One region of the Kitasatospora sp. NPDC092286 genome, then DNA from elsewhere that is predicted to be linked to it. Evidence: predicted binding sites of a transcription regulator. Region 1 holds the regulator's gene; each other region holds the start of a gene.
The links. Region 1 encodes HrcA, which represses chaperone genes, less so after heat shock. Its sites were predicted from a motif close to TTNGCACTCNGNNNNNCNGAGTGCNAA; they were not measured.
Positions count from the first base shown of each region.

Region 1 (4,780 bases):
CCCTGCTGGCCGGGCGCGAACTGGCCGGACGGCCGCTCCTCGCCGCGCAGCACGGCGAGGCGGCGGAGCAGGTCCTCCTGCTCGGCGTCGAGCTTGGTGGGCGTCTGCACCTCGACATGCACTATCAGGTCGCCCCGGCCGCCACCGCGCAGGTGGGTGATGCCCCGGCCGTGCAGCGGGATCGACTGGCCGGACTGGGTGCCGGGCCGGATGTCGAGCTCCTCCAGGCCGTCCAGCGTCTGCAGCGGCACCTGGGTGCCGAGCGCGGCGGCCGTCATCGGGATGGTGACCGTGCAGTGCAGGTCGTCCCCGCGGCGCTGGAACACCGTGTGGGTGGTCTCGGCGATCTCGACGTACAGGTCGCCGGCGGGGCCGCCACCGGGGCCGACCTCGCCCTCGCCGGCCAGCTGGATGCGGGTGCCGTTGTCGACACCGGCCGGGATCTTGACCGTCAGGGTGCGCCGGGCGCGGACCCGGCCGTCGCCCGCGCACTCCGGGCACGGGGTCGGCACGACGGTGCCGAAGCCCTGGCACTGCGGGCAGGGGCGGGAGGTCATGACCTGGCCCAGGAAGGACCGGGTGACCTGGGAGACCTCGCCCTTGCCGCGGCACATGTCACAGGTCTGCGCGGAGGTGCCGGGCGCGGCGCCCTCCCCGCTGCAGGTGGTGCAGGTGACGGCCGTGTCGACCTGGAGTTCCTTGGTGGTGCCGAAGGCGGCCTCCTCCAGGGTGATCTCCAGCCGGATCATGGCGTCCTGGCCGCGCCTGGTCCGCGAGCGCGGGCCGCGCTGGCCGGCCGCGGCGCCGAAGAAGGCGTCCATGATGTCGGAGAAGCCGAAACCGGCCGCGCCCGCGCCGAAGCCGCCCGCGCCTCCGCCGCCGTTGGGCGAGAGAGGGTCCCCGCCGAGGTCGTAGACCTGACGCTTCTGCGGGTCGGAGAGCACCTCGTAGGCGGCGTTGATCTCCTTGAACCGCTCCTGCGTCTTCGGGTCCGGGTTGACGTCCGGGTGCAGTTCGCGCGCCAGGCGCCGGAACGCCTTCTTGATCTCGTCCTGCCCCGCATCCCGTCGGACGCCGAGTACCGCGTAGTAGTCCGTGGCCACCAAATGCTCCGCTTGTTCCGCCTGTAGTAGTGCTTGCGACTGGGTACCACCATCGGTCTGATGGTGGCTGTTCCTACGACTCGGCCAGGATCTGGCCCACGTACCGTGCCACCGCCCGCACCGCCCCCATTGTGCCCGGATAGTCCATCCGGGTCGGACCGATCACACCCAGTTTGGCCACGCTCTCGTCGCCCGAACCGTAACCGACGGAGACGACCGAGGTGGAATTGAGCCCCTCGTAGGCGTTCTCCCGGCCGATCCGGACCGTCATCCCCGCGTCGCCGGTCTCACCCAGGAGGCGGAGCAGGACGACCTGCTCCTCCAGCGCTTCCAGCACCGGCTGGATGGTGAGCGGGAAGTCGTGGCCGAAACGGGTCAGGTTGGCCGTGCCGGCCAGCATGATCCGTTCCTCGTTCTGTTCGGCGAGCGCCTCGAAGAGCGTCGCCAGGACGGTGACGACGGCCGGCCGGTCGGCCGCCTCGAAACCGGCCGGCAACTCCTCCAGCAGCCCCGGCACCTCGGGCAGCCGCTGCCCGACCGCGTGCGCGTTGATCCGCGCCCGCAGATCCGCGAGGAGGGTCTCGCCGACCGGGCCCGGGCAGTCCATCATCCGCTGCTCGACCCGGCCGGTGTTGGTGATCAGGACCAGCATCACCTTGACCGGGGCCAGCGCGACCAGCTCGATGTGCCGGACGGTCGACCGGGAGAGCGAGGGGTACTGGACCACCGCGACCTGCCGGGTGAGCTGGGCGAGCAGCCGGACCGTCCGGGCGACCACGTCGTCCAGGTCGACCGCGCCGTCCAGGAAGTGCCGGATCGCCCGCCGCTCGGGCGCGCTCATCGGCTTGACCTCGGCGAGCCGGTCGACGAAGAGCCGGTAGCCCTTGTCGGTGGGGATCCGCCCGGCGCTGGTGTGCGGCTGGTGGATGTAGCCGTCCTCCTCCAGCGCGGCCATGTCGTTGCGGACGGTGGCCGGGGACACGCCGAGGCTGTGCCGCTCCACCAGGGCCTTGGAGCCGACCGGCTCCTCGGTTCCCACGTAGTCCTGGACGATGGCGCGAAGCACCGCGAGCTTGCGGTCGTCCAGCTGACGGACCTCACCGGCCATGGGGCACGCACCTCCGTCTTCGCACGTTGTCCGTAGTGACATGTGTCCGTTCTGGCATGTTGCGGGCCGTTCTGGGAGGCCCCGGCTTTGGCACTCTGAACAGCCGAGTGCCAGAACCGTACCTGCCAGTGTAAGGCCCGGGTCCGACGGCAGGAACGGCCCGGCCCGAGTGATCCTGCGCGCAATATCCGGCGCGCGGGTGATGCCGAGGGCCCGTCCGGGTGGCAGCATCGAAAGCGAACGGCTAACGGAGGAGCAGCGATGTCGAGCTCGGGCCAGCACACGCGCTTCGCACCCGACCGCGGCCTGACCGGCCGCATGGTCGCGACGATGTTCGTGATCGGGCTGCTGTACGTCGGATTCACCGGCCTGCTGATCGTGCTGCTGCGCGGGGCCTGGCCACTGATCGTGCTGATCTCGGGCGGTCTCTTCGTGGCCCAGTTCTGGTTCAGCGACAAGATCACCGAACGGGCGATGGGCGCCCACCGGGTGAGCCCGGAACAGTATCCGCAGCTGCACGGCACCATCGACCGGCTCTGCGCGCTGGCCGACATGCCCAAGCCGCGGGTGGCGGTCGCCGACAACGACATGCCGAACGCGTTCGCCACCGGCCGCAACCCGCAGAACGCCGTGGTCTGCGTGACCACCGGGCTGCTGCGGCGGCTGGAGCCGGAGGAGCTGGAGGGCGTGCTGGCGCACGAGCTCTCGCACGTGGCGCACCGGGACGTGGCGGTGATGACCATCGCCGGGTTCCTCGGGGTGCTGGCCGGGGCGATGACCCGGATCGCGATGTACGGCGGGTTCATGGGCGGGGGCCGCAACAACAACGACTCCAACGCCGCCATCGCCGCGCTGATCATCCCGCTGGTGTCGATCGTGGTGTACGCGATCAGCTTCCTGCTCACCCGGCTGCTCTCCCGCTACCGGGAGCTGGCCGCCGACCGCGCCGCCGCCCAGCTCACCGGCCGGCCCAGCGCGCTCGCGTCGGCGCTGACCAAGGTGACCGGCCAGATCGCCGCGATCCCGTCCAAGGACCTGCGCCAGGCACAGCCGTACAACGCCTTCTACTTCGCCCCGGCGCTGAGCGCCCGGGAGACCGCCTCGCAGCTGTTCTCCACCCACCCGTCGCTGGAGCAGCGACTGGAGCAGCTGGCGAAGATCTCGGCCCAGCTGGGCCGCTGAACCACCTCGGGAAAGGACCGCCGTGGGATTCCTGGACGCCCTGTTCGGGCGCACCAAGCCCGTCAAGCCCGACCTCGACCAGCTGTTCGGGGTCCCCTCGGCGGCACTGACCCTGGAGGCGGCGACCGGCTTCCGGCCGACCGGTCTCGGCTCGGTCTGCTTCGCGGCCGTCGAGGGCGGGGCGTTCGGCGAGGTCGAACGGCAGGTGCGGGCGCTGCTGGACGCCGACACCGAGCGCGGCGGCGTCCCGGTGGAGGCCTCCAAGGACGGGTACGGCTACTCCTGGCTGCTCGCCCGGCACACCCCGGAGGAGCTGCCGGAGCTGGTCAACGACCTGCACGCGGTCAACAGCGAGCTGGAGGCGAACGGCTTCGGACCGCAGCTGCTCTGCTCGCTGGTGGCCTTCCGCGACGAGCGGGGGCAGTCGCTGGCGCTGGTCTACCTGTACAAGCGCGGCACCTTCTACCCGTTCGCGCCGATGCCGGGCGGCGGGGAGAAGCGGAACAGCCCCCTGGAACTGCAGGTCAACGCCATGCTCGGGAACGACCTGCGGCTGGAGAAGGACCTCACCCGCTGGTTCCCGGTCTGGGGCGCGCCGGGGCTCTGACCTCCCGCCGGCCCTCCGCCGGATTTCCCTATAGTCACCTTCCATGCGCAGCCACCAGTACGGACCCGACCTGACCCCGCCGTGGAAGCGGCAGCAGCCCGCCCCGGAGGTGTCCGCCGAGCGGGACCTGGTGGTGGAGGAGGCGGCGACCGGCTTCTGCGGAGCGGTGGTGCGGTGCGAGAAGACCGCGGAGGGCTTCACCGTCACCCTGGAGGACCGCTTCGGCAAGCACCGGGTCTTCCCGCTGGTGCCGCGCGGCTTCCTGCTGGAGGGCCGGCCGGTCACCCTGGTCCGCCCCCCGGCGGCCGCGCCCGCGCCGTCCCGGGCCCCCGGCCGCACCGCCTCCGGCTCGATCGCCGTCCCCGGCGCCCGGGCCCGGGTGGCCCGCGAGTCGCGCATCTACGTCGAGGGCCGGCACGACGCCGAGCTGGTCGAGCGGGTCTGGGGCGACGACCTGCGGATCGAGGGCGTGGTCGTCGAGTACCTGGAGGGCGTCGACGACCTGCCCGCCATCGTCGCCGACTTCGCCCCCGGCCCCGGCCGCCGCCTCGGCGTCCTGGTGGACCACCTGCTCCCCGGCACCAAGGAGCACCGCATCGCCGCCCGGGTCACCGGCGACGCCGTCCTGGTCGTCGGCCACCCCTACATCGACATCTGGCAGGCCGTGAAGCCCGCGAGCGTCGGCATCCCCGGCTGGCCCGGCGTCCCCCGCGGCGAGGTGTGGAAGGAGGGCGTCTGCCGCCGCCTCGGCTGGCCGGCGGACACCCCCGCCGCCTGGAA
Region 1 covers NZ_JBIVRD010000009.1:193,245-198,024, forward strand. The annotation lists gene dnaJ (molecular chaperone DnaJ) at 1-1,103, opposite strand, end outside; gene hrcA (heat-inducible transcriptional repressor HrcA) at 1,177-2,211, opposite strand; gene htpX (zinc metalloprotease HtpX) at 2,473-3,393, shown strand; gene ACIQIB_RS12055 (hypothetical protein) at 3,416-4,000, shown strand; gene ACIQIB_RS12060 (DUF3097 domain-containing protein) at 4,044-4,780, shown strand, end outside.

Region 2 (9,165 bases), on a different contig from region 1:
ACCTCAAGCCGCTGGCGCCCGCCCCGGCCGCGCCCGCCGACAAGCCGATCAAACTCGAACGGACCGGCACCGTACCGGTGTTCAGCGATGTGAAGACGGCCGACAAGGTCGTCTTCATCACCATCGACGACGGCGCCGAGAAGGACCCGAAGTTCGTCGAGATGCTGACCGACCTCAAGGTGCCGGTCTCGATGTTCCTGACCCGGGACATCGTCAAGGACAACTACGGCTACTTCAAGCCGCTCCAGGCGCTCGGCAACCACATCCACAACCACACCGTGGACCACGCCCAGATGAGCAAGGTCCCGCCGGAGAAGCAGAAGTCCGAGATCTGCGACGCCCAGTCCGCGCTCACCCAGCAGTACGGCACCGCGCCGCTGCTGTTCCGCCCACCCTACGGGGACGGCGCCAACACCCCGGCGCTGAACGGCTCGGTGCAGCAGTGCGGACCGCGGGCCATCGTGCTCTGGCGCGAGTCGATGCAGATCCACGACATGCAGTACCAGGCGGCGGACAAGAAGCTGAAGCCCGGCGACATCGTCCTCGCCCACTTCCGGGGCCCGAAGGACCTCAAGGGCGAGACGATGACGCAGATGTTCGGCGAGATGCTGGCCCGCATCCAGGAGCAGGGCTTCGCGGTGGCCCGGCTCGAGGACTACATTCAGGCGCCCCCGGCCTGATCCGCCGCCGCCCCGGCCGTCACCGGCCGGCCCAGCATCATCAGCGGGCCCCGGTCGGTGCGGCTGAGGATCACCGTGACGCTGTTCGGCCCGGACGGCTTCAGCTGCCGGCGCAGCTCCTCGGGGGTGATCGCCATCCCGCGCTTCTTGATCACCACCGTGCCGACGGCCCGTTCGCGCAGCAGCGCCTTCAGCTTCTTGATGTGGAACGGCAGCACGTCGGTGAGCTCGTACGCGTGCGCGTACGGGGTGGCGACCAGGCGGTCCGAGGTGAGGTAGGCGATCTTCGGGTCGATCAGCCGGCCGCCCACCTGGCCGGCCACCTCGGCGACCAGGTGGGCGCGGATCACCGCGCCGTCCGGCTCGTACAGGTAGCGGCCGACCGGTCCGGCGGGCGGGTCGGGCAGGTCGCCGCCGGTCAGCGTGGTGCCGTGCGGCAGCAGGGTGGCGCGGTGCGGGTGCCCGGCCCCGGTGCCGAACCAGAGCACCGCCTCCTTGACGTCCCCGTGGTCGGAGACCCACTCGGCCTCGGCGTCGGCCGGGACGGCCTCGTGCGGGATGCCCGGCGCGACCTTCAGCGCGCCGACCGGGGTGCGGCGGCCGGCCTCGATCGCCCAGGAGAGCGGCGGGGCGTACGCCTCCGGGTCGAACACCCGGCCGCGTGACGTCCGGCGGGCCGGGTCGGTGAAGACCGCGTCGTAGCCGGTGACATCGATGTCGGCGACGTCCGCGCAGCGCACCTCCACCAGGTCGGACAGGCCCAGCGCGGCCGCGTTCGCGGCGGTGGCGGCACAGGCCGCCGGGTCCCGGTCGACGGCGAGCACCTCGATCCCGGCCCGGGCCAGCGCCAGGACGTCCCCGCCGATGCCGCAGCAGAGGTCGGCCAGCCGGCGCACGCCCAGCCCGGCGAAGCGCCGCGCCCGCCACTCGGCGACGCTGCGCCGGGTGGACTGCTCGACCCCGTTGGGCGTGAAGTACATCAGGTCGGCGTCCGGGCCGAACTTCGCCCGGGCCCGCTGCCGCAGCCGGGCCTGCCCGAACGCCGCCGACACCAGCTCCGCCGGGTGCTCCCGCCGCAGCCGGGTGGCCAGGGCCAGCTCCTCCTCGGGCGCGAACTCACGCAGTTCGGCGAGCAGGGACTGCCCCTCGGGGGTCAGCAGGGGCTGCAGGTTCTCGGTCTCCACCCGGTCATTCTCCCCGGTCCCGGGCCCGGCGCGACGCGTCGTCGGCCGCCTGCCCGCAGGCCCCGGTGCGCCGTGGGCCCACCGCGCCACGCGCAACACGAGGGCGCGCCGTTGGCACTCTGGTTGACTGAGTGCTAACCGCACCCTATGGTCGTCCTTGGCACTCTCCACCTGGTGAGTGCTAACGCGATGAAGCGTGTCTGACCCCCGCGACGGCAGGCTCGCAGGTTCGCCCCTACCCGTTAGAAAACCCCGTAATCTCCGAAGGGGAGCTCGGACGTGACCACCAGCAGCAAGGTTGCCATCAAGCCGCTCGAGGACCGCATTGTGGTCCAGCCGCTCGACGCCGAGACCACCACGGCCTCCGGCCTGGTCATCCCGGACACGGCCAAGGAGAAGCCCCAGGAGGGCGTCGTCCTGGCCGTCGGCCCGGGCCGCTTCGAGGACGGCCAGCGTCTGCCGCTCGATGTCGCCGTCGGCGACATCGTCCTGTACTCGAAGTACGGCGGCACCGAGGTGAAGTACCAGGGCGAGGAGTACCTCGTCCTCTCGGCTCGCGACGTTCTCGCCATCATCGAGAAGTAACGCGACGTCGGGAAGCAAGACGTTCCAGCCCGCCCCGGATCCGTGTCCCAGTGACAGGGGCCCGGGGCGTGGTTGTTGGTTCACGTAGTTTCAGCGGTCGGTGGGCCGGCCGCAGCCCCGAGGGAATAGGGAACATGGCGAAGATCCTGCAGTTCGACGAGGACGCCCGCCGCTCGCTGGAGCGCGGTGTGAACAAGCTGGCCGACACCGTCAAGGTGACCATCGGCCCCAAGGGCCGCAACGTCGTCATCGACAAGAAGTTCGGCGCCCCGACCATCACCAACGACGGTGTCACCATCGCCCGTGAGGTCGAGCTGGACGACCCGTACGAGAACCTTGGCGCGCAGCTCGTCAAGGAGGTCGCCACCAAGACCAACGACGTCGCGGGTGACGGCACCACCACCGCCACCGTGCTGGCCCAGGCCCTGGTCAACGAGGGTCTGCGCAACGTCGCCGCCGGCGCCGGCCCGGCCGCCCTGAAGAAGGGCATCGACAAGGCCGTCGCCGCCGTCTCCGAGCACCTGCTCTCCATCGCCCGCGAGATCGAGGGCAAGGACGACGTCGCCGCCGTCGCGTCCCTCTCCGCGCAGGACACCCAGGTCGGCGAGCTGATCGCCGAGGCGATCGACAAGGTCGGCAAGGACGGTGTCATCACCGTCGAGGAGTCGAACACCTTCGGCGTGGAGCTGGACTTCACCGAGGGCATGCAGTTCGACAAGGGCTACCTGTCGCCGTACTTCGTCACCGACGCGGAGCGGCAGGAGGCGGTCCTGGAGGACCCGTACATCCTGATCAACCAGGGCAAGATCTCCTCCATCCAGGAGCTGCTGCCGCTGCTGGAGAAGATCCTCCAGGGCGGTTCCTCGAAGCCGCTGCTGATCATCGCCGAGGACGTCGACGGCGAGGCGCTGTCGACCCTCGTGGTGAACAAGATCCGCGGCACCTTCAACGCGGTCGCCGTCAAGGCCCCGGGCTTCGGCGACCGCCGCAAGGCGATCCTCGGCGACCTGGCCACCCTGACCGGTGCCACCGTCATCTCCGAGGAGGTCGGCCTCAAGCTCGACCAGGCCGGTGTGGACGTGCTGGGCACCGCCCGCCGCGTGACCATCACCAAGGACGAGACCACCGTCGTCGACGGCGCCGGTGACACCGAGGCCGTGGCCGGCCGCGTCGCCCAGATCAAGGGCGAGATCGCGAACACCGACTCCGACTGGGACCGCGAGAAGCTGCAGGAGCGCCTGGCCAAGCTGGCCGGCGGCGTCTGCGTCATCAAGGTCGGCGCCGCCACCGAGGTGGAGCTGAAGGAGCGCAAGCACCGCCTGGAGGACGCCATCTCGGCGACCCGTGCCGCGGTCGAGGAGGGCATCGTCGCCGGCGGTGGCGCCTCCCTGGTGCACGCCGCCAAGGTGCTGGAGGACGGCCTGGGCCTGTCGGGCGACGAGGCGACCGGTGTCGCGGTCGTCCGCAAGGCGCTGGCCGAGCCGCTGCGCTGGATCGCCCAGAACGCCGGCCTGGAGGGCTACGTCATCACCTCCAAGGTCGCCGAGCTGGAGGCGGGCCAGGGCTACAACGCCGCCACCGGCGAGTACGGCGACCTGGTGAAGGCCGGCGTCATCGACCCGGTCAAGGTCACCCGCTCCGCGCTGGAGAACGCCGCCTCGATCGCCTCCCTGCTGCTCACCACCGAGACCCTCGTGGTGGAGAAGAAGGAGGACGAGGAGGCCGGTCACGGTCACTCGCACGGTGGCCACGGCCACTCCCACTGACGTCTGATCAGTGACCGCAGGCCCGGTCCGCTCCCCTCGGGGACGCGGGCCGGGCCTGCGGCGTATGGGCCGACGGTCTGCTTCGGGATTCAACTATCAGATGAATTTTGCTTATAGCAAAGTTTGCCTTATAACTGAGTCATGATCGAGGCCCGCCATCTGCGCGTTCTGCGTGCCGTCGCCCGCACCGGCTCCTTCTCCGCGGCCGCTCGCGAGCTGGGCTGTACGCAGCCTGCCATCAGCCAGCAGATGAAGGCCCTGGAGAAGTCCGTCGACACCCCGCTGGTGGTCCGGTCCGGGCGGGGCATGCAGCTCAGCGAGGCCGGGCGGGTGCTGCTCAAGCATGCCACCGGGATCCTGGCCGGGCTCTCGGCCGCCGAGGAGGAGGTCGCGGCGATCGCCGGGCTGCGGGCCGGCCGGGTGCGACTGGTCTCCTTCCCGACCGCGAGCTCCACCCTGGTGCCGCCGGCCGTCGCCCGGCTGCGGGACGGCCATCCGGGGGTGCGCGTGTCGCTGGTCGAGGCGGAACCGCCGGAGTCGCTGGCGATGCTGCGCGGCGGGGAGTGCGAGATCGCGCTGGCCTTCCGCTACCCGCAGACGGCCGGGGCCGCCCCGGCCCTGCCGGCGCCGCCCGCGCACGGCGTGCCGCGCGAGGCGCGGGCGGAGGCGAACCTGGAGGCGCAGCAGCTCACCGCCGTCACCGACTGGTCCGACCTGGTGGTCACCCCGCTGCTGGACGACCCGATGGTCGGCGTGCTGCCCGCCGCGCACCCGCTGGCGGGGCGCGGCGGCGGGCCGGTGGAGCTGGCGGAGCTGGCGGCGGAGCAGTGGATCGCGGGCTGCCCGCAGTGCCGGGGGCATCTGGTGGAGCTGTGCGCGGGGGCGGGCTTCGAGCCCCGGATCGACTTCGCGACCGACGACTACCCGGCGGTGGTCGGCCTGGTGGCGGCCGGGCTCGGGGTGGCGGTGCTGCCGGGGCTGGCGCTGGAGTCGGTGCGCCCTGACGGCGTGTCCACGGTGCCGGTGCGGACCGCCTCGGGGGCGCCGGCGGTGCGGCAGGTGGTCGCCCTGACCCTGCCGGACCTCGCGGAGGTGCCGGCCGTGGCGCTGATGCTGGAGCGGCTGGCGGGCGCGGCCGGCGGACGCTGACCCGGGGTCGTACGGCGCCAGAGCGGCCTGAAGCGCCGCGAAGAAACGTTTCTCCACGGCGTGGCGCGGGTTTGCGATTAGTGCTGTACCCCCGTCGGCGCGACCAGCGGTACCTCTACCAGACGGTGCCGCGAGCGGCCCATCATCTCCTCGCGCTCGTCCTCGGTCAGACCTCCCCAGACGCCGTACGGCTCGCGGACCGCCAGCGCGTGCGCGGCGCACTCGGTGCGCACCGGGCAGCGCATGCAGACCTCCTTGGCGCTGGCCTCGCGCGAACTGCGCGCGGCCCCGCGCTCGCCCTCGGGGTGGAAGAAGAGCGAGCTGTCCACGCCGCGGCAGGCCGCGGAGAGCTGCCAGTCCCAGAGGTCCGCGTTGGGGCCGGGGAGGCGGGAGAAATCTGCCATGGCTCATTCCCTTCAGAGGCTCGTCGGCCGCCGGCCGGCCCCAGCGGGGTGTTGCTGTGCGGCGCGGCGAGGCTTCGATGCGCTGGTGTGGACACCTGGAAATATGACTTAAGGCAACTCCATGGACAAGTCACCCACAGAGTGGCACAACAGTCAATGACCGTAGAAAAGCTATAAAAAAGGGCAAAGAGGGCATGGGCTCCGGCGGGCGCGGACGTGGCAATCGGGTGGCCCGCGGGCGCGCGCGACTCCGTACCCGTGTGCGGGTCGTACGCCGACCGCGCGCGAGCGGCACAAAAGTGCGGCGTGTGCACCGCGATGCGGCTGATCGGTAATGGGTTGGCCACGTACAGTGGTGGAGATGGCTCTGAAAGCCGTAACTCATTCGAGTGACGGTCGTTGGAAGTGCGGAGGCGGCAAGCGGGCGCCGGATGTCGGGAACGATCGCGGGGAGTAGCGGCGATCGGCCCGGAGTCCGTCGTCGACCGGCCGTGTCGGAGAGATTCGTACCAGCCAGGAGGCTCAACGTGACGCGGATCAGCTGCGGAGGACGACGGTCATGACTTCCGTTCTCGTTTGCGACGATTCCCCGCTTGCCCGCGAGGCGCTTCGCCGCGCGGTCGCGACCGTACCCGGTGTCGACCGGGTCACCACCGCGACGAACGGGGAGGAGGTCCTCCGCCGCTGGGTGGCCGACCGCTCCGATCTCGTTCTGATGGACGTCCGGATGCCCGGCCTCGGCGGGGTCGAGACGGTCCGCCGGCTGCTGTCCGCCGACCCGGGCGCGCGGATCATCATGCTCACCGTCGCCGAGGACCTCGACGGCGTCGCCCTCGCGGTGGCCGCGGGCGCCCGCGGGTACCTGCACAAGGACGCCTCGCGCGCCGAGCTGCGGGCCACCGTCACCCAGGCCCTCGCCGACCCGACCTGGCGGCTCGCCCCGCGCCGGCTGCGCAGCCCCGACATGGGCGCGGCGCCCACGTTGACGGCGCGTGAGATCCAGGTGCTGGAGGGTATGAGCCACGGTCGCAGCAATGCCGAGATCGGCCGCGAGCTCTTCCTCTCCGAGGACACCGTCAAGACCCACGCCCGGCGGCTGTTCAAGAAGCTCGGCGCCTCGGACCGTGCGCACGCGGTGGCGCTGGGCTTCCGCTGGGGCCTGGTCCGCTGACCACCGGCGGCCCCGCCGGTCGCGGCGCGCTGCTCGCGATTCCCAGGACAGGCCCCGCACAGGCGTGTGACGTTACGGTCCCGAGGTTGCACCATGGAGGAGTGGAGCACCTCGGGGACCAGCGGACAGGCACTGCGGCGAACCACACGGCCGCAGGACACTCGGCGGACAGCGCGACGGACAGGACCACCGACGGCGGCGGGGCGGGAGGCGGCACGGTGCAGGAGGGGCCGGTGGTGCGCGACGGTGTGGCGTACGATGCCGCACCGCATAACGTTCCGGTGCACAACTCCGGACGCGGTGCCGCGTTTTCCCGCTCGACCAGGCACCATGGACCGATGCGTGACGACGTGGCCGGTACTCCCGGCGAGGCGGACCCGGTGGAGGCCGAGCCCTCCGGCGCGGGCCACGACGCGTCGTACGCGGATCCCGGCGAGGCAGGCCCCGGCCGTCCGCCGGTGCTCGGCGGCGGGAGTTCGCCGCTGGTCGGCGAGCTGGTCGCGGCCGCCGTACGCGGCGAGGGCCCGGCGATCGACGCGCTGCTCGCCTATGTCCACCCGCTGGCGCTGCGGTACTGCCGGGGCCGGCTGGTCCGGCTGCCGGGTGGTGCCCGGCACCATGTGGACGACGTCGCCCAGGAGGTCTGCGTGGCGGTGCTCTGCGCGCTGCCGCGCTACCGGGACCAGGGGCGGCCCTTCGAGGCCTTCGTCTACGGCATCGCCGCGCACAAGATCGCCGATCTGCAGCGGGCCGCGATGCGCGGGCCCGGCTCGACGGTGGTCCCGCAGGACGACCTGCCCGAGGTGCCGGACGAGGCGCTCGGCCCGGAGGAGCGGGCGCTGCTGAGCAGCGACGCGGCCTGGGCCAAGGAACTGCTCTCCAACCTGCCGGCCCGTCAGCGCGAGCTGGTGCTGTTGCGGGTGGCCGCCGGGCTGTCGGCGGAGGAGACCGGCGAGGTGCTCGGGATGTCGCCCGGCGCCGTCCGGGTCGCGCAGCACCGGGCGCTCAGCCGGCTGCGGGCGCTCGCGGAGGAGTCCTCCTGATCCTGGCCCGGGGCGGAATGGCTCATGGGCGGCCGGTGTTGTCAAGGGCACACGAGGACACATTCGCGGTGCCAGTACGATGGGGTATCGGCGCCTGGGCGGGTCGCCAAAGTTTCGTGGGTGCGGGCGGGGTTCCCCTGGAGGTTCCTCCAAGGCACCGAGCGTTTCGGCGGCCTGAGCGAGTGAGCGATGACAGCGCCCCCACCCTCAGGGCGCGAGCGGAATAGGCCGGCCACGGAAGGTACCCCGAAATGTCTTACAACGCCGCAGGCGTACCCGAGAAGTTCGCGATGCTCGGGCTCACGTACGACGACGTCCTGCTGCTGCCCGGGGCCTCCGAGGTGCTGCCGAACCAGGTCGACACCTCCTCGCGAGTCTCCCGGAACGTGCGCGTCAACATCCCGCTGCTCTCCGCGGCGATGGACAAGGTCACCGAGTCGCGGATGGCGATCGCGATGGCCCGCCAGGGCGGCGTCGGCGTCCTGCACCGCAATCTCTCCGTCGAGGACCAGGCCAACCAGGTCGACCTGGTGAAGCGCTCCGAGTCCGGCATGGTGACCGACCCGATCACGGTCGGCCCGGAGACCACCCTGGCCGAGGCCGACGCGCTCTGTGCGAAGTTCCGGATCAGCGGTGTGCCGATCGCGGACGAGGCGGGCAAGCTGCTCGGCATCGTCACCAACCGTGACATGGCCTTCGAGTCGGACCGCAGCCGCCAGGTCCGCGAGATCATGACCCCGATGCCGCTGATCACCGGCAGGGTCGGCATCTCCGGCGAGGACGCGATCGGGCTGCTCCGCCGCCACAAGATCGAGAAGCTCCCGCTGGTCGACGACGAGGGCCGGATCAAGGGCCTGATCACCGTCAAGGACTTCGTCAAGGCCGAGAAGTACCCGAACGCCGCCAAGGACGCCGAGGGCCGGCTGCTGGTCGGTGCCGCCGTCGGCGCCAGCGCCGAGGCGTTCGACCGGGCCCAGGCCCTGGTCGAGGCCGGGGTGGACTTCCTGGTCGTGGACACCTCGCACGGGCACAGCCACAACGCGCTGGCCTGGATCGCCAAGATCAAGTCGGCCGTCAAGGTCGACGTGGTCGGCGGCAACGTCGCCACCCGTGACGGCGCCCAGGCGCTGATCGACGCCGGCGTGGACGGCGTCAAGGTCGGCGTCGGCCCCGGCTCCATCTG
Region 2 covers NZ_JBIVRD010000001.1:221,425-230,589, reverse strand. The annotation lists gene ACIQIB_RS01070 (polysaccharide deacetylase family protein) at 1-680, shown strand, start outside; gene ACIQIB_RS01065 (methyltransferase domain-containing protein) at 662-1,864, opposite strand; gene groES (co-chaperone GroES) at 2,144-2,449, shown strand; gene groL (chaperonin GroEL) at 2,584-4,215, shown strand; gene ACIQIB_RS01050 (LysR family transcriptional regulator) at 4,357-5,364, shown strand; gene ACIQIB_RS01045 (WhiB family transcriptional regulator) at 5,442-5,768, opposite strand; gene ACIQIB_RS01040 (response regulator transcription factor) at 6,328-6,939, shown strand; gene ACIQIB_RS01035 (sigma-70 family RNA polymerase sigma factor) at 7,278-7,982, shown strand; gene guaB (IMP dehydrogenase) at 8,234-9,165, shown strand, end outside.
Region 2: a site for HrcA is predicted at 1,976-2,002, ahead of groES (co-chaperone GroES). Genes of this name have one in related genera too.

Region 3 (9,165 bases), on a different contig from region 1:
GTGATCCTGCTGGTCGCGGTGGTTGCCGTGCGCATCTCGACCCGATCAGGGCTACCAAGCCTGCTGATCTATCTCGGGATCGGCGTCGCCCTCGGCCAGAACGGCCTCGGCGTCTCCTTCAACAACGCCGCGCTGACCCAGGTGCTCGGCTACGCCGCCCTGGTGGTGATCCTGGCCGAGGGCGGTCTCAAGACGAGCTGGCGCGAGGTCAAACCGGTGATGCCGGCGGCCACCGTGCTCGCCACCGTCGGCGTCGGGGTGAGCGTCTTCGTCACCGCCGCGGGCGCGCACTGGCTGGTCGGCCTGGACTGGCGCACCTCCATGCTGCTCGGCGCGATCGTCTCCTCCACCGACGCCGCCGCCGTCTTCTCGGTCCTGCGGATGGTGCCGCTGCCCCACCGGCTGACCGGCCTGCTGGAAGCCGAGTCGGGCTTCAACGACGCGCCCGTGGTCATCCTGGTCGTCGCCTTCGCCACCACCGGCGAGCTGGACTCCTGGTACGTCCTGATCGGCACGATCGCCGCCGAGCTGGCGATCGGCGCGGCGGTCGGCCTCGCGATCGGCAAGCTCGGCGCGTACGGCATCAAGCACGTCGCCCTGCCGTCCTCCGGCCTCTACCCCATCGCCGTCATGGCACTGACCGTGCTCGCCTACGCCGGCGGTGCCCTGCTGCACGGCTCCGGCTTCCTCGCCGTCTACATAAGCGCCGTGATCCTCGGCAACGCCAAACTGCCGCACGGCCCGGCCGTCCGCGGCTTCGCCGACGGCCTGGCGTGGATCGGCCAGATCGGCATGTTCGTGCTGCTCGGCCTGCTCTGCACCCCCGGGACGATGGGCTCCGCCGTGGTGCCCGCGCTGGTGATAGGCACCGTGCTGGTCTTCCTGGCCCGGCCGCTGTCGGTGATGCTCACGCTGACCCCGTTCCGGCTGCCCGGCCGCGAGCAGGCGCTGCTGAGCTGGGCCGGACTGCGCGGGGCGGTGCCCATCGTGCTGGCCACCATCCCGATGGTGGCGGGCACGCCCAGGGCCCAGGACGTGTTCAACATCGTCTTCATCCTGGTCGTGGTCTTCACCCTGCTCCAGGGCCCGACCCTGCCCTGGGTCGCCAAGCGGCTGCGGATCTCCGAGGGCTCGATGGGCCAGGACCTGGGCATCGAGTCCGCGCCGCTGGAGAAGCTGCACGGCCACCTGCTGTCGGTGGCGCTCTCCCCCGCCTCCCGGATGTCCGGCGTGGAGATCGGCGAGCTGCGGCTGCCGGCCGGCGCGGCGGTGACCCTGGTGGTGCGCGAGGGGAACAGCTTCGTGCCCGACAAGGCGACCGTGCTGCGCGGCGGCGACGAGCTGCTGGTGGTCACCACGGACGAGGTCGGCGAGGCGGCGGAGCGGCGGCTGCGGGCCGTGGACAAGGGCGGCAAGCTCGCGGGGTGGCTGAACGGGCGGGGTGACTGAACGGGCGGGTGGCCGGCCGGGCGGTCCCGGGCGGTGGGCGCGGGGGCTTCTCCCCGCGTTCACCGCTGTTCACCGGCCCGGCGCCTTCATCCGGCGGGACAGTTTTGGATCTGCCCTGTAAAGTGGGGGTCAGCGCGCTATCTACGCGCGTATACGTATGATGGTTGATACACACCCAGCATCTGCCTGATGCAGAGTTGGCGCGACCGCTCGGCGGCCGCGGCCCGGCCCTCGGCGCACCGCGCCGGCCCGGCCCGGTAACTACCCCGGTCGACGCGCGAGAGGACGACTCTCGGCGCCGTCGGGGCCGTCCCATGTCCCTTCCGCGCTACCAGGCAGCAGGAAGGACCGACCGTGACGGCCCGCCGAACGGTCGACAACACCGCGGACACCCGCGCCGCCCTGGACACCGCGGACGCCCGTACCGCCCCGGACACCGGTGCCGGCGCGCCCGCCCGGATCGGGTACGGCGCGCTGCTGCGCACGCCCGGCGTCTGGACGTTCCTGGCGCCCGCGTTCGCCGCGCGGCTCCCCTACGCGATGCTCAGCCTGGGCATCGTGCTGCTGGTCCTCGACACCCACGGCTCGTACGGCACGGCCGGCAGCGTCGCGGCGGTCTCGGCCGTCGCCCAGGCCCTCATCGGCCCGCAGACCGGCCGGCTGGCCGACCGCTACGGCCAGGCGGCCGTACTGGTCCCGACCGTGCTGGTGCACGCGCTCTCGGTCGGCGCGCTGATCGCGCTGGCGCTCGGCCACGCCCCGGTCTGGAGCCTGTTCCTCGCCGCCGCCCCGGCCGGCGCCAGCGTGCCGCAGGTCGGCGCGATGGTCCGGGCCCGCTGGGTCGCCAAGCTCTCCGCGGACGGCGCGCCCGCCGCCAAGCTGAACACCGCCTTCGCCTTCGAGTCGGTGACGGACGAGTTCACCTTCGTGATCGGTCCGGTGCTGGCCGGCGCCATCGCCACCTCGGTCAGCCCGTCCGCCGGGCTGATCGGCGAGGCCGCGCTGACCGTGGCCGGCGGGCTGGCCTTCGCCGCCCAGCGCCGCACCGCCCCGGCCCGGCACCCGCACCAGCCCGGCGTCCGTCGTGCCTCCGCGCTCGCCTCCCCGGGCGTCCGGCTGCTGGCCGGCGTGTTCCTGGGGGTCGGCTCCGTCTTCGGCGCCATGCAGGTCTCGGTGACCGCCTTCGCCGACTCGGTGGGACGGCACGGGGCCGGTGGCATCGTGTACGGGGTCTTCGCCGGCGGTTCGATGCTGGCCGGTGTGCTGTACGGTCTGGTCGCCTGGCGCAGGGCCGCGAGGCACCGGCTGCTCGCCAGTTACGCGCTGCTGGTGCTCGGCTGCTCGACGCTCTGGGCGATGCCCGACCTGGTCGCGCTGACGGCCGCCGGGCTGGTCTGCGGCCTCGCCATCGCCCCGACGCTGATCACCGGGTACACCCTGGTCGAGACGCTGGTCGCGGACGGCGCCAAGACCGAGGCCTTCACCTGGCTGACCGGTGCCATCGGCCTCGGTCTGGCGACCGGGTCCACGGTGGCCGGGCAGCTGATCGACGGGTGGGGCCCGTCGGCCGGGTTCCTGGTGACGGTGGCCGGTGCCGGGCTGGGCCTGGTGACGCTGATCGCGTTGCGGCACCTGCTGGTCGCGCCGGGCGTGGCCGGTTCGGCGAACTCGGCGGGCACGCCGGACTCGGCGGGCGCGGTCGGTTCGGTGGACTCGCCGGGCGTGGAGGCGTCCGGGCGGACCGCGACGGCGCAGCTGGTGGGCGCGGTCAAGGGCTGAGCCGACCGGTCCGGGCGGTGGTCCGCGGTCGCGCCCCGGCTCATCTCACACCGGAGTCGCTGGACTGATCCAGCGGAATGCCGCATCATTGACCATCGTTAGCACTCATCAGGCGAGAGTGCCAGGAGGAAGACAAGTGCCCACGTACCAGTACCAGTGCACCGAGTGCGGCAACGGCCTGGAGGCGGTGCAGAAGTTCACCGACGAGGCACTGACCACGTGCCCCGACTGCCAGGGGCGGCTCCGCAAGGTCTTCTCGGCCGTGGGCGTGGTCTTCAAGGGCTCGGGCTTCTACCGGACCGACAGCCGTTCGTCCTCCAGCAGTTCGGTGGGCGCCGCTTCGTCGTCCCCGGCGGGGGGCTCGTCCTCGGTGTCGTCCGGCGCGTCGTCCCCGTCGACCGCTGCTTCGAACGGCTCGGCCCCCGCGGCGAGCCCGGCTCCCGCGGCGAAGTCGGCCGGCTGAGCCGGAGCGGCTCAGGCCGGGTACCGCCGAACCTCTGGCACCCCGGCCGATCCAGGCATTCGAAAGGTCCGTTGACCCGTTTTTTGGCGGAGTCGGCGGGCCTTTCGCATTCCCGTCGCATTCCCGGAAACGGGCAGGCTCACCCGTGTGGGTGTACGAAGTTATCCACAACCCCGGGTTTTCCACAGGATCCGAAAGAGGGGTTCCGTCCGCTGTGGGCGCGGCGCAGAGTGTGGGTCACAAGAGACCGGCCCGGTTGGGGCCGGCGCCCTGCGACCACCGGTGGTGCCCGATGACGACCCCGAGCTTCACGCTCCCCCTCCCCCTCACTCTCCCGCTCTCGTCCCCGCTGCCCCGCGCCCCGCAGTCGGCTCCGGCCCGGAGGTACACCGCTCCGCCGCCCGCGCCGGCCGTCCCGCCGCAGCGGGAGGTGCCCCGGTTTCCGCCGATCCGGCGCGGCGCCGGCGGGTGGCACCGGCTGTGGCACCCCGTACGGCGGCGGGGCGGGGTGCCGGTTCTGGTCCTGCTCGCCGTGGTCACCGCGCTCGCCAGTGGACCGGCGCGAGCGGCGCTCTGGCCACCGGGAGCCGCGGCCCTGCACCAAACGGGTTGCCAATTGGGAAAGGAGGAAGATCACCCGTAACCGGACAACGACTTCGTCGTTCACGCGACATGAAAGGCTTCAAGGAATTCCTGCTGCGTGGAAATGTCGTCGACCTCGCCGTCGCCGTTGTCATCGGTGCGGCTTTCACCAACATCGTCAACGCCTTCGTCAAGGGCGTAATCAATCCGATCGTCGGTGTTTTCGGAGCCAAGGATCTGGCGTCCTACAGTTCCTGCCTCAAGGGTCCCTGTGCGGTCAGCGCGACCGGCGAGGTCACCTCCGGCGTCTTCATCCTGTGGGGCTCCGTGCTCAGCGCGGCCCTGCAGTTCCTGATCACCGCGGCCGTCGTCTACTTCTGCCTGATCCTGCCCATGACCAGGTTCGCCGCCAAGCGCAAGAGCCTCGCCGAGACGCAGATCGAAGCCGAGGCCAAGGAGGTCGTCCTGCTCACCGAGATCCGCGACGCGCTGGTCACGCGGGAGCGCTGACCGCCCCCGCCGACGGCGGACCCGTCGACCCCTTCAGTCCCCGTGGTGCGGCGGGCGCTGGCTCAGGTACCAGTCCAGCCCCCGTCCGCCACCGCCCCCGGAGCCTGCTCCCGGGCGGTCGCCCCAGCCGGCGTCGGTGTCGTCCCGGGACTGCTGGTCCAGCGGGTCCCGGAAGACCAGCCGGGCCTTCGGCGCCTTCTTGTCCTCGTTCCCGCCCTTGGCGCTCTCGGCGCTCTCGGCACCCCGTACCGAATCCTGCTCGCTCACCGACCCGCCTCCGTTGTTCACTGTCGTCCCGATCCCCTGCCGCTTCTACCCGTACCCCCACCTGCCCCTACAGCCTAGAAGCTCGCCGAGCCGCCGCCGTCGGGAGAGAACGGGCCTTGGTGCGGAGCGCTCCGCAGCACGGCCCGCCACGACGGTCACGGCACGCACAGCACACCCGCACGCGGCCTGCCGGCCGCTCCCCTCGGGCTGGGAGATCAGGCAGCTCAGGCAGCCTCGAAGCCCGAGTGGTCGGCGATCCGCTTCAGCTCGGCCAGCGCGTGCTTCTCGATCTGGCGGATCCGCTCACGGGTCAGCCCGTGCTGCTTGCCCACCTCGGTCAGGGTGCGCTCGCGGCCGTCCTCCATCCCGTACCGCGACCGGATGATCGATGCCGTACGGTCGTCCAGCCGCCCGATCAGACCGTCCAGTTCCTCACGGCGGAGCATGACCATCACGGCGTCCTCGGGGGAGGTCGCTCCGGTGTCCTCGACGAGGTCGCCGAACTGGGTCTCACCCTCGTCGTCGACCGACATATTGAGGCTGACCGGGTCCCGGGCCCAGTCCAGCACGTCCTTGATCCGCGCCTCGGTGGTGTCCAGCTCGGCCGCGATCTCGGCCGGCTCGGCCTCGCGGCCCAGCTCCTTGGACTTCTCCCGCTGCACCCGCCGGATCCGGCCCAGCTCCTCGACCAGGTGGACGGGCAGCCGGATGGTGCGCGACTGGTCGGCGATCGACCGGGTGATCGCCTGCCGGATCCACCAGGTGGCATAGGTGGAGAACTTGAACCCCTTGGCGTAGTCGAACTTCTCCACCGCCCGCACCAGGCCCGCGTTGCCCTCCTGGATGAGGTCCAGCAGGGGAAGGCCACTGCGCGGGTAACGGCGCGCCACAGCGACCACGAGACGGAGATTGGACCGGATGAAGACGTCCTTGGCGCGCTCGGCGTCCTCGGCTATCGCCTCCAGCTCCTTGCGCTTCACGCCTTTCGGCAGTTCGCCCGCTTCCAGCAGGTGCTGGGCGTACACACCGGCCTCGATCCGCAGCGAGAGCTCGACCTCCTCGGCGGCATCGAGCAGGGGCGTCCTGGCGATCTCGTCGAGGTACATACCGACCAGGTCGCGGTCGGCCTCAAGGTTGGTCGGGCGGGCCGCGCGAGTCCGGTCGGCCCTGTCGCGAACGACGGCACGGGTGGCCATGCTTGCTCCCTTTGCTGGTATTGCCGGGGTCTGCCTGCCTGCCCCGAGAGGGCAAGAAATGCGGGCCCCGCAGGGCTCACACGTAACGATCTAACGAACAGATTCCGGACAACATTCCCAAGTCGCTCAGATTCTTCCAGCGATGCAGTATCCTGCCGATTTTCACCCCGGTTTTGGACGGAGGGTGACCGCCCCGACACATCGGGTGCCAATCGGGCGGCCGATTCGGAACAGACACCCCGTTGCGGCACACCGCTTCGCAACTCCTCCACATCGTGAACCCATGGGCCGCCGCCCACGTTCCCGCACCGTCCGGCCAACATTGCCGCCGGACCCGACGGCGAGCGCCTTCGCTTTCACCGGCGCACACACCCCGGCGTGCGCAAGTTCTCCGCACAAAAGATGCAAAATCGCTATCACCCCGCTGCCCGATCGGCCCGGCGCACTGGGAAGGTGTCAGCCATGCACCTGACCAACAGCGCATCCACCATCACCCCGCGTGACCGTCGCCTGCTCCGGTATTCGGCACTCGCGGTCGGCTGTGCCGCGTTGTTCGGCGTCCTGGCGGCCCTGGTGCAGACCGGCTGGCACCCGCTCAGCGCCCTCGACCACGGCTGGATCGACCGGATGCACCGCTACGCCCGGGAGCACACCGCCGGAACGGCCGCGGTGCAGACGCTCTCCGACATCGGCGGCACGATCACCATGCGTACGCTGCTGGGCATCGCCGCCCTCTGGCTCTGGCTGATCGGCGCGCGTGTGCTGGCCGGCTGGGTGGTCGCGCAGACCCTGGTCGGCTGGGGTGGCCAGTGGCTGCTGAAGCTCTCCTTCGACCGTCAGCGGCCGCACTTCAGCGACCCCGTCTCACACGCCGGCGGCCCGGCCTTCCCGTCCGGTCACGCGATGGCCTCCGCGACCACCTGCGCCGTCCTGGTCGGGCTGCTCTGGCCCCGGGTCGGGCGCGGCGGGCGCATCGCCGCCTGCGCCGTCGCCGCGGTGACCGTGCTGACGATCGGCTGGACGAGGACCGCCCTCGGGGTGCACTGGCCGAGCGACGTCCTCGGTGGCTGGCTGGCCGCCGGAATCGTGCTGGGTACGGTCACCACCGTCATCGAGCTCTGGCGCCCCGGCGCCCTGGCCCGGGACGTCCGACGGGTCAACTGGCGGACCAGACCCCGGGTCCAGCGCGTCCTCGTCTCCCCGGCCGGCCCCGCCCCGGGTGGCCCGGCCCTCGACGGCACCCTCGGCAGCACTCTCGGCAATGCCTACGACAACGCCCTCGACGAGGGCACCGGCCACCCGGACAGCGCGGTCCGCTGACGCGCCTGCCGCGTGGCCGCTCCGGACGGCGGCCACGCGCTCGGCTGTCCTCGTCGGCCGGCCGTCAGACCGCCCGCATCGCGGCCACGACGGTCATCCGGCCGACCCGCCGAGCCGGCAGGACGGCGGCGGCGAGCCCGGTCAGCACCGTCAGCACCAGCGCCGCCAGCACCAGCAGGACCGGCGGGCCACCGGTCGTCCCCAGCGTGGAGGTGACCGACCGCGCGGCCGCCCAGCCGTAGGCCAGCCCGAGGCCGGTACCGACCAGCGCGCCCGCCGTCGAGAGCAGCACCGCCTCCAGGGTCAGCATCCGGCGCAGCTGCTGCCGGGACATCCCGATCGCCCGCAGCATGCCGATCTCCCGGGCACGCTCGCTGATGCTGAGCATCAGGGTGGCCGCGACACCGAGCCCGGCGATCAGGACCGAGAAGCCGAGCAGCGCCATGGTGATCAGCATCATCCGGTCGAGCAGCGAACGCATGGTCTCGGCCTGGGCAGCCGTGTCGACGACGTCGACGTGCGGATATCCGCCCAGCGCCCGGTCCATCGCCCGGCGGGCGGTGAGCCGGTCGGTGCCTTCGGCGGGACTGATCCACACCGTGGTGACGGCCGCACCGGGGGCGAGCCGCTCCATGGTCGCCGGGGTCACGAACAGCGCGGCCCCGGTCTGGAGCGTGAACGGCAGGGCGCTGCGCCCGGGTTCGACCCGCAGGGTGGTGCCGGGCTGTCCCACCGCCCCCGCGACCTGGTGCGCACCGGCCGCACCGGTGCCCGCCGGACCGTCCCCGAAGCCGGTCAGCGCGGCGCCGTCGGCCAGCGCGCGGGCCCGGTCGACGCCGTCGGCGGTCGCGTTGAGCCGGGCCGGGTCGGCGCCGGCCACGAGCAGACTGCGGCCGTCGACCTCCAGGGTGGCCGAGCGGACGGGTGTGACGATCAGTCCGGGCTCCGCACCGAGCGCGGTGACCGCCCCGGCGGGCAGCGGAGTACCACCGGTGGCGGTGGCCGAGAAGACACCGGGCTGGCGGGCGGAGAACGCCGGCACCAGGGAGTTGGAGGTGATCTCCAGCGCGGTGACGGCGCTGACCATCACCGTCACACCGAGCAGCAACGCCGACCCGGTGGCCCCGGTCCGGGCCGGGTTGAGCCGCAACTGCTGCGTGGCGAGCCGCCCCGCCGTGCCGCAGAGCCGTCGGGCCGGTGCCCCCAGCGCGGCGACGACCGCGGGCAGCAGTCGGTGGCAGAGCCGCAGCACGCCGAAGAAGCTGCTGATCGCACCGAGGGTGACGGCGAGCAGCGACAACGGCGGTCCGGCCACCACCCCGGCCGCCAGCAGACCGACGCCCGCCACCAGCAGCAGCACGGACAGCGCGGCGGCGCGCAGCCGGGCCGTACCGCTGCCGGCGCTGTGCGCGCCGCCGAGCGCGGCGATCGGCGGCACCGCCGCGGCGGCCTTCGCCGGGCCGCGTACGGCGAGAACGGTGAGTGCGACGCCGAACAGCCCGGCCAGCACACAGGTGAGCGGGGACGGCATGAGCGAGAGGTGCACCGGTCCGAGGTCGACGGTGCCGGCCAGCGCCGTCCCGACCGCGCACAACCCGG
Region 3 covers NZ_JBIVRD010000030.1:10,659-19,823, reverse strand. The annotation lists gene ACIQIB_RS27080 (potassium/proton antiporter) at 1-1,449, shown strand, start outside; gene ACIQIB_RS27075 (MFS transporter) at 1,852-3,228, shown strand; gene ACIQIB_RS27070 (FmdB family zinc ribbon protein) at 3,365-3,691, shown strand; gene mscL (large conductance mechanosensitive channel protein MscL) at 4,364-4,783, shown strand; gene ACIQIB_RS27060 (hypothetical protein) at 4,817-5,050, opposite strand; gene ACIQIB_RS27055 (sigma-70 family RNA polymerase sigma factor) at 5,275-6,246, opposite strand; gene ACIQIB_RS27050 (phosphatase PAP2 family protein) at 6,709-7,566, shown strand; gene ACIQIB_RS27045 (ABC transporter permease) at 7,631-9,165, opposite strand, start outside.
Region 3: a site for HrcA is predicted at 3,327-3,353, ahead of ACIQIB_RS27070 (FmdB family zinc ribbon protein). Genes of this name have one in related genera too.